DNA from 2 places in the Glutamicibacter sp. MCAF14 genome. Region 1 is predicted to be linked to the other one. Evidence: riboswitches for the same ligand, from Rfam matches in the RefSeq annotation. Region 1 holds a riboswitch; the other holds the start of a gene.
The links. Region 1 has a riboswitch for S-adenosylmethionine ahead of AB4Y71_RS13045 (methionine ABC transporter ATP-binding protein). Riboswitches for the same ligand answer to the same signal wherever they lie in the genome.

Region 1 (4,196 bases):
GTTCTGCGATCCCCAGTTATCCAATGCGCGTTGCCAAGTGGCCAGAGTTCCGGGCACTCCGACCGCCACACCGCTAGTGACCAGTTCCGGAGTGAAGTCATACGGATCGCCCGTTGCCGGGTCGATGAAAGCATCATGGGAGATGCCAGCTGGTGCGGTCTCGCGGCCGTCAATGGTGCTGACCTTGCCGGACTTCGCATCGTAGTAGAGGAAATATCCGCCACCGCCAATGCCCGCGCTGTAGGGTTCGGTGACACCCAGTGCCGCCGCGGTGGCCACGGCCGCATCCACGGCATTGCCTCCCTTGCGCAGAACTTCAATGCCGGCGGCGGAGGCTTCGGGGTCTACCGAGGAAACTGCCCCGCCGGTGCCAATGGCCGTCGGGTCTTTCTGGGTGTGCCGTGGTTCCGCGCTCGCCGGAAGGGCTGAGAAAGCGCCCAGGCCCAAGGCGATAACTGCCGCGCAGGCAACTGACCGTAATCGTGCTCGTGACATACTTTGATCTCCTGGAAAGGTGGGGATGAAGTATGCGCAAATTTACGGGAACAGGTATGCCGTGCGTGGTTGTGACACGCAGCACTTGTTATCCGTGCGCTAATTCCGCCCTTGTCCAGCGAATATGTTTGGTTATGACACGTAAAACAGTCGGGCAGCCACCACGGCATTGAATGCCGCGAATGACTGCCCGATTAAACTCTTAGCCCCATGGATTACTTGTCCAGGTTCTCCTTGATGACCTTGCCCAGGGAAGCCGGAGTCCGGCCGATCAGCTTGGCCAGATCGCCGGAGTTGACCTCTAGCGCGCCTTCGCGAACGCGCAGATCGGTATCGACGAGAATGTGGGCGAATGCTGCGGGGACTCCGGCATCCGCATAGATCTTTTCCAGCTGTTCGGGATCCATCTGCTGGTAGGCAACATCCTGTCCGGCAGCAGCGCCAACGGCGCCAGCGAGCTGGGTGAGGGTGAACGGCTTGTCGCTGCCCAGCTCGTAGATCTTGCCACTTTGCTCCTCCTCCGAGAGCAGTACCGCCGCGGCGGCATCGGCGTAATCGGCACGGGCTGCAGCACTGATCTTGCCCTCGCCGGCGGCACCGAGCACCATGCCGCTGTTGAGGTAGCCCATCAGCTGGTCCGTGTAGTTCTCGATGTACCAGCCATTGCGCAGCAGCACGTAATCGATGCCGGAACCGGCCAGCAGGCGTTCGGTGGCGATATGCTCCTCGGCAAGCTTCATTCCGCCGGTCAAAGCGTTGGCAATAGAGGTGTACGCGATCAGCTGGACATCCACCTTCTTGGCGGCGTTGATGACGTTCTCATGCTGCGCCACGCGCTGGCCTACCTCGCTGGCTGAAATCAACAGCAGCTTGTCTACGCCCTTCAGCGCGGATACCAGTGCCTGCTCAACGTTGTAATCAGCAACGCGGGTTTCCAAGCCCTTGCCCGCCAGCGGTTCCAGCTTCTGCGCTGAACGTCCAATGGCAACCAGATCAGCGGCCTTCGCGCCGCGCGCCAGCAGCGCATCGACGACTAGATTTCCAAGCTGTCCGGTGGCACCGGTAATTGCGATCTTCATGAGGTCCTCTCGTTGGTCTGCAATCTAGTACAACCACCGCAGGCAGTGCAGAATTCCCCTCCAGGATTGCTAGCGCAAACAAGTACACGTTAGGAAAATACTCCGGCGGCTTCGTCATGAAAGAGGTAATTCGCGAAATATGTCGGATTGCGACGTGGATTATTGCGCGATTTCCGTGCATCGGCGGCCGGAGTATGACTTCATGACGCAGATTGAAGTAACTCTTGCTGGTCTGCGGGCATCAGCTGCAGACTTGAATTGTTCGGCCCGTACAGCCGGCACACACCATCCAGAGCGACTGAGAGATCTGGCTCAACGACGTCGCAGCAACCACCCGAGAGGGAGCGGTGCTACAGCCAGAACCGATGGAGTTCTTTTACTTCGCGGCGCAAAAATCTGTGGACCGCAGATTCTGTTCGCGAAGTACGCTCCGCATAATCAAGCACCAAAGGAGCGATGATGATTCGACTTGAAAACGTAACTACCACCTTCGGCAAGGACCAAGACCAGTTCACTGCCGTCAAGGATGTCTCGCTGGAAATCCAAACCGGAACCATCCATGGAATTATCGGGTTTTCCGGTGCCGGCAAGTCAACGCTGCTGCGCAATATCAATTTGTTGCAGCGTCCTACGTCGGGGGAGGTATTCGTTGACGGCATCGAACTGACCGGGTTGAGCGAAGGCGAGTTGCGCAAGCAGCGCCATGAGATCGGGATGATTTTCCAGCATTTCAACCTGCTGAACAACCGCAGCGCACAGCAGAACGTCGAGCTGAACCTGAAGTTTGCCGGTGTGCCGAAAAAAGAACGCCGTGAACGTGCGCTGGAAGCGCTGTCCATTGTGGACCTTGCCGATAAGGCCACGGCTTACCCAGGACAGCTTTCGGGCGGCCAGAAACAGCGCATCGCCATTGCCCGCGCACTGGTCACTGAACCCAAGGTCCTGCTGTGTGATGAGCCAACCAGCGCCGTGGATCCGAGAACGACCACCTCGGTGCTGCAGTACCTCAGCGACATCAACGCCAGCCTAGGCATCACTACCGTCATCGTCACCCACGAAATGAACGTCATCAAGGCCATTGCGGACAAGGTCTCCGTCATGGAAGACGGTGCAGTAGTCGAAGAGTTCGCGCTGAGCTCGCTGCACGAACCAAGCTTTGAGCCAACCACGCCAATCGGCCGCTACCTGATCAGCGACGAAATCACGCTGAACCGGAGCTCCAAGCCGGCCCCAGCCCTGGCTGTCGAACTGGCCCGCGTATAGAGAACCTGGATTACCAATGAACTTCACCTCACTAGTGCTAGCCACGAGCAACGGCAGCGCAGCAGCTTTCAGCTTTGACCGCATCATCGAACTTGCCCCGGAAATCTGGGTAGCCATGGCACAGACCTTTGCAATGTTGCTGGTCTCCATCCCAATCGCCATTCTCCTGGGAACCCCGCTGGGCATCTGGCTTTACTCCATGTCGCCCAACGGCTTGCGTCCGCGTCCGCGACTGCACCGGATCGTGGACGGGCTGGTCAATACGATCCGATCTTTCCCGTTCCTGATCCTGCTGATCGCGATCATTCCCTTTACCAGATTTGTCGTGGGAACCACCATCGGCACTGCGGCGGTCATCGTGCCGCTGACCATCAACGCGATACCTTACTTCGCCCGTTTTGTGGAACAGAACATCAGCCAGCTGGGCAACGGCGTAGTTGAAGCTGCACAGGCCATGGGGGCCACCCGCGGACAGATCATCCGCGAAGTTCTGTTGATCGAAGCCAAACCAGCGCTGCTTTCCTCCATCACCATCATGACCGTCAGCTTCATCTCGTACTCGGCCATGGCCGGCCTGGTCGGCGGAGGCGGCATCGGGGACTTCGCCATCCGCTACGGCTACTACCGCTATGAAACCGGCGTCATGTTGCTGGCCATCGTCCTGATGATCCTGCTGGTGCACGCGGTCCAGTTCTTCGGAACTCGGCTATCGCGGGCCGCAGACAAGCGCTAATCCACGACTTAACTAACTCGCATCTCAGCAAAGGAAAACACCATGGCATTTTCTCGCCGCACCTTCTTGACCTTCACCGCCGGCTCCGCCGCGATCCTCGCACTGACTTCTTGCGGCCTGGCTGGCGGGCAGGCCGCTGGCTCGGGTAACAAGACCATCAAGGTTATCGTTACCGAATCCGCGCCGAGCCAGGAACCAACCAAAATCGCCCAGAAGCTCCTGGCGGAAAAGGGCTGGAACTTGGAAGCCACCTATGTCACCGACATCGTGCAGCCAAACCACGTGGTCTCCAACGGCGAATACGATGCCAACTTCTTCCAGCACGGTGCCTACCTCGAACAATTCAAGAAAGACCAGAACGTCGACGTAGAGGCAGCCTTCTACATGTACAGCTCGCCCGCAGGCGTGTACTCGAACAAGTATGACGACATCAAGGACCTGCCAAAGGGTGCCACCATCGCGCTTCCGGTGGATACCGCCAACAACGGACGCGCGCTGGCCCTGCTGGACAAGGCCGGCCTGCTGAAGGTGACCGAAGGCAAGAGCGTGCTGCACCTGTCGCAGAACGACATCTTGGAAAACCCCAAGGGCTTCAAATTCGTTGAGGTAGACCAGCAGTCGCTTTC
Region 2 (4,196 bases), on a different contig from region 1:
CCAATGATTCCCTCGGTGCAGGCGACAGCGCAAATTAGCTAGTAAAAGCCAGAAGCAGTTCCACCGATAACTGGTGGAACTGCTTCTGGCTTTACAAGCGATCCGGCTACGCGGCCGATGATCAGTCTCCGAATACCAACGTCCGAAGGACCCCATCGAGCTGCTTGGCATCGGTCAGGAAGCCATCATGTCCGATGGGCGAATCAATGTAGTGCACAGGTTTCGGCTTAGCCAGCGACGAAGCCAGTTTCACCGACTGCTCTGGGAAGTACAGGCGGTCACTGGTCACCGCTGCAACTACCACGTTGACTTTCGCCAAGCGGGCCAACGCAGCTTCCAAGGATTCATGGCCGCGAGCCACATCGTGGCTCATCAGCGCTTCGGTGAGCACGAGATAGCTGTTGGCATCAAAGCGATTCACCAGCTTGCTGGCTTGGTGATCCAAATAGCTTTCCACCTGGTAGCGCCCACGCGCTCCGTCGAGCTGGCCCGTTGGCTTCTCGCCTTCCTGCGGGTTGCGCGAGAAACGGGTTTCGAGCTCGGCTTCAGAACGATAGGTGATGTGGGCCAGGCGGCGGGCCAAACCCAGACCAGCGTCCGGGCGGGCCTCATTGCCGTAGTAATCGCCATTGCAGAAGTGCGGATCCAAGCGGATGGACTGGGTCTGCACCTGGGCGAAGGCGATTTGCTCGGCAGTTGCCTGCGCGCTGGATGCCATCACCACCAGATTCTTCACCTGCTGCGGGAACTGCACCGCGTACTCCAGAGCACGCGCCCCGCCCATCGAACCACCGATGACCGCATGCCAGGAATCAATTCCCAGCTGCTTGGCCAGACGCGCTTCGAGGCGCACCGAGTCCTTGATGGTCACGAACGGGAAGCGCGAACCGTAGGGCACGCCTTGCTCATCCAGGGACGCCGGGCCGGTGGATCCATTGCAACCGCCCACCATGTTGATGGACACGACGAAGTACTCATTGGTGTCAATCGTGGCGCCAGGGCCCACGAAACCTTCCCACCAGCCGTCGCTTTGCGAATCGCCCTGGGCAACGTGCGCGTCACCGGTCAGTGCATGCATCACCAGTACCGCGTTGGAACCGTCGGCAGCTAGGGTTCCCCAGGTTTCAAAGCCCAGCTCCACCTCGGGAAGGTATCCGCCAAATTCAAAGCAGTGCTCCCCCACGGAACTACGACGCAAAATGCCGTCTTGTCCGCCAGCGAGCTCTTCGGCGCGAAGAGTATCTTCAGTAGTCACAATGGATGCCATGCCTAGAGAGTTTCCTGCAGTTCCTTGTTCTCAAGGGCGCCGACAGCTGCGAAGCCCAGTTCCAAATCGGCCAGAATGTCCTTGATGTTCTCCAGCCCAACGCTCAGGCGCACCAGTCCCGGGCTGACGCCAGCGGCAACCTGCTCGGCCTCGGAAAGCTGCGCGTGGGTCGTGGAGGCCGGGTGGATGACCAAGGAGCGCACGTCGCCGATATTCGCCACGTTGGAGTGCAGCACCAGCGCGTCGACGAAGGCCTGGCCTGCTTCTGAGCCGCCTTCCAATTCGAAGGCGATGACCGAGCCAGCGCCCTGGTCGCTGTACTTCTGCGCACGCTCGTACCAAGGCGAGGACTTCAGGCCTGCGTAAGCGACCTTGCGCACTTCGCCGCGGGCTTCGAGCCAGTTGGCAACCTCGACGGCGTTCTGGCCGTGGCGCTCAATGCGCAGCGACAAGGTTTCCAGCCCCTGGGCGATCAGGAAAGCATTGAACGGTGCAACCGAGGCGCCCAAGTCGCGCAGCAGCTGCACACGGGCCTTGAGGATGTAGGCCAGATTCGCGCCCAGGATGCCATTGACACCCAGGTCGCGGGCGAAGACCAGGCCGTTGTAGGACTCATCCGGGGTGTTGAATCCTGGGAAGCGTTCCGCATCCTTGCCGAAGTCGAATTTGCCCGAATCCACGATGACGCCTGCGATGGCATTTCCGTGGCCGCCAAGGAATTTGGTGGCCGAATGGATCACGATATCCGCGCCCCACTCGATCGGGCGGATCAGGTACGGGGTGGCCAGGGTGTTGTCCACCAGCAGCGGCACGCCGGCTTCGTGGGCGATGGCCGAAATGTCCTCGATATTCAGGACATCCTGACGCGGATTGGAGATGCTCTCTCCGAAGAATGCCTTGGTGTTCGGGCGGACCGCGGCACGCCATTCATCGAGGTTATCCGGATCAGAGACGAAGGTGACCTCGATGCCCAGGCGCTTCAGGGTGTGCTTGAGCAGGTTCTGCGTTCCGCCGTAAAGGCTTGGGCTGGCAACCAGGTGGTCGCCGGCCTCGGCCAAGTTCAAGATGGCGAAGGTGGTTGCTGCCTGTCCCGAAGAGAGCAGCAGTGCTCCGACACCGCCTTCAAGGTCGGCAATGCGGGTTTCCACTGCGTCAGTCGTCGGGTTTCCGATACGCGTGTAGATCGGCTCCAATTCCTGCAGCGCGAATCGCGCAGCAGCGCTCTTGGCGCTAGGGAAGACGAAAGAAGTGGTCTGGAAAATAGGGAGAGCTCGTGCTCCAGTTGTCGGATCCGGGGTCTGGCCGGAGTGGATCTGACGGGTTTCAAATGACCAGTTGCTGCTCATGGTTTCCTCCAAATAGCGTTTCATGACTATGGGGGTACGCCACTGAAAAGACACCGACAGGAAGCACCGTATCGAGAGAACTTCCAGGGGTAACCCGCGCTTGTCCTTGATGCCTTGCGCATTCAAGGGCCAGGTCTTCACCCGGGGCACCCCACCGCGGTGGAGGGTTGCCGCCCAGTAAGCCGGGGCTTGTTACTGGGACTCATGACCTGCATCCAGTTTGCCCGAGAACCGAAGATCTTTGCAATGCAGGCGCTTGGCCTTGGACTCAATCGGTCATATTCCGTATTTTTGAGGACTTTTCCGCAGACTATTCGATAGCATTCGCCCCGCTTAGGGTTACCTAAGTAGAGACTGCCATCACATGTTGCCATGATGGGCACATGATGAGGCTAGATCACGTAAGTTATGCATGCGGCCCTGATGGGCTGATGCCAACCGCGCAAAGAATCTCCGAGTCGCTCGGCTTGGAGTTCGTCAAGGGTGGCGTGCATCCACGATTCGGAACACGCAATGTCATCTTCCCGCTCAAGCACGGCCAGTACTTGGAAGTAGTCGAGGTGCTGAACCACCCGGCCAGCGACAAGGCACCCTTCGGACAGGCTGTTCGCGCCCGCTCGGAACTCGGCGGTGGCTGGATGGGCTGGTGCGTCTCGGTGGAGGATCTATCCAGCGCCGAAGACCGCCTGGGCCGCAAGTCAGTGCCTGGCAACCGCAAGTTCCCTGATGGCCGCGAACTGACCTGGCAGCAAATTGGTATCAAGGGCCTGATCGCCGACCCGCAGTGCCCATACCTGATCTCATGGGATGACGGTACTGAGGACCTGCATCCGTCCAAGTCGCTTGAACCGGTTGGTGCCATCAGCGAGATAGCCATCGCCGGTTCGCGCGAACGGGTGCTGGATTGGCTCGGCCAGCCGCAGAACGTCAATTTGGGAGCTGTCACCATGCAATATGAAGCTCCGAATGGCACTCCGGGCATCATGTCGGTAACCTTTGAAACCGAGTCCGGCACCGTGGTGCTGTAAGAAGTTCAAAAATGAACTCACGAAGGCGGGGCCAATGGCGTCCCCGCCTTCATTCTTTTCCGGCTCTTGCCTCAGACTGGTCCAGACGCCGGCCCAAGACAACGACCTGCTGGTCTTCAAAGCCCAGGCGTTCATAGAAATCGATGACGGCAGCGTTTTCGCTGCGGACCATGAGCTGCACCTTGGGCACTGCCCGTTCTCGCAGCCACAAGCTGGCCGCATCCACCAAGGACCTGCCCAGGCCATTGCCCTGCCTGCGCGGATCCACTGCAACGTAGTAGAGCCAACCGCGGTGCCCGTCATGGCCAGTCATCGCAGTGCCCACAACCTGATCATTTTCGATCATGGCCAGCACCGTAGAGGTGGGTTCGTGCAAAGCCCGTCGAGCGTCAGCGAGCGGATCATTCCACGGACGAGTCAGCCCGGTGGCTTCCCACAAGTCAACAGCTTGGTGGAGGTATTTCTCGCTCAGCTCGGTAATCTGCATCAGCCCAGCATAACGGCACTATTGGCCGATTCCGATGGCCGGCCCAATCAGTGCATAGCCGACGAACC

Region 2: linked by a shared signal. The riboswitch ahead of AB4Y71_RS06530 (bifunctional o-acetylhomoserine/o-acetylserine sulfhydrylase) and the one ahead of AB4Y71_RS13045 (methionine ABC transporter ATP-binding protein) in region 1 are both predicted to bind S-adenosylmethionine.

Annotation. Positions count from the first base shown of each region.
Region 1 covers NZ_JBFREO010000005.1:214,577-218,772, reverse strand. The annotation lists gene ggt (gamma-glutamyltransferase) at 1-495, opposite strand, end outside; gene AB4Y71_RS13050 (NmrA family NAD(P)-binding protein) at 711-1,574, opposite strand; SAM riboswitch class I at 1,857-1,946, shown strand; gene AB4Y71_RS13045 (methionine ABC transporter ATP-binding protein) at 2,031-2,837, shown strand; gene AB4Y71_RS13040 (methionine ABC transporter permease) at 2,854-3,570, shown strand; gene AB4Y71_RS13035 (MetQ/NlpA family ABC transporter substrate-binding protein) at 3,613-4,196, shown strand, end outside.
Region 2 covers NZ_JBFREO010000003.1:235,652-239,847, forward strand. The annotation lists gene AB4Y71_RS06520 (SGNH/GDSL hydrolase family protein) at 1-38, shown strand, start outside; gene metX (homoserine O-acetyltransferase MetX) at 122-1,267, opposite strand; gene AB4Y71_RS06530 (bifunctional o-acetylhomoserine/o-acetylserine sulfhydrylase) at 1,270-2,613, opposite strand; SAM riboswitch class IV at 2,705-2,823, opposite strand; gene AB4Y71_RS06535 (VOC family protein) at 2,997-3,641, shown strand; gene AB4Y71_RS06540 (GNAT family acetyltransferase) at 3,691-4,128, opposite strand; gene AB4Y71_RS06545 (CPBP family intramembrane glutamic endopeptidase) at 4,147-4,196, opposite strand, start outside.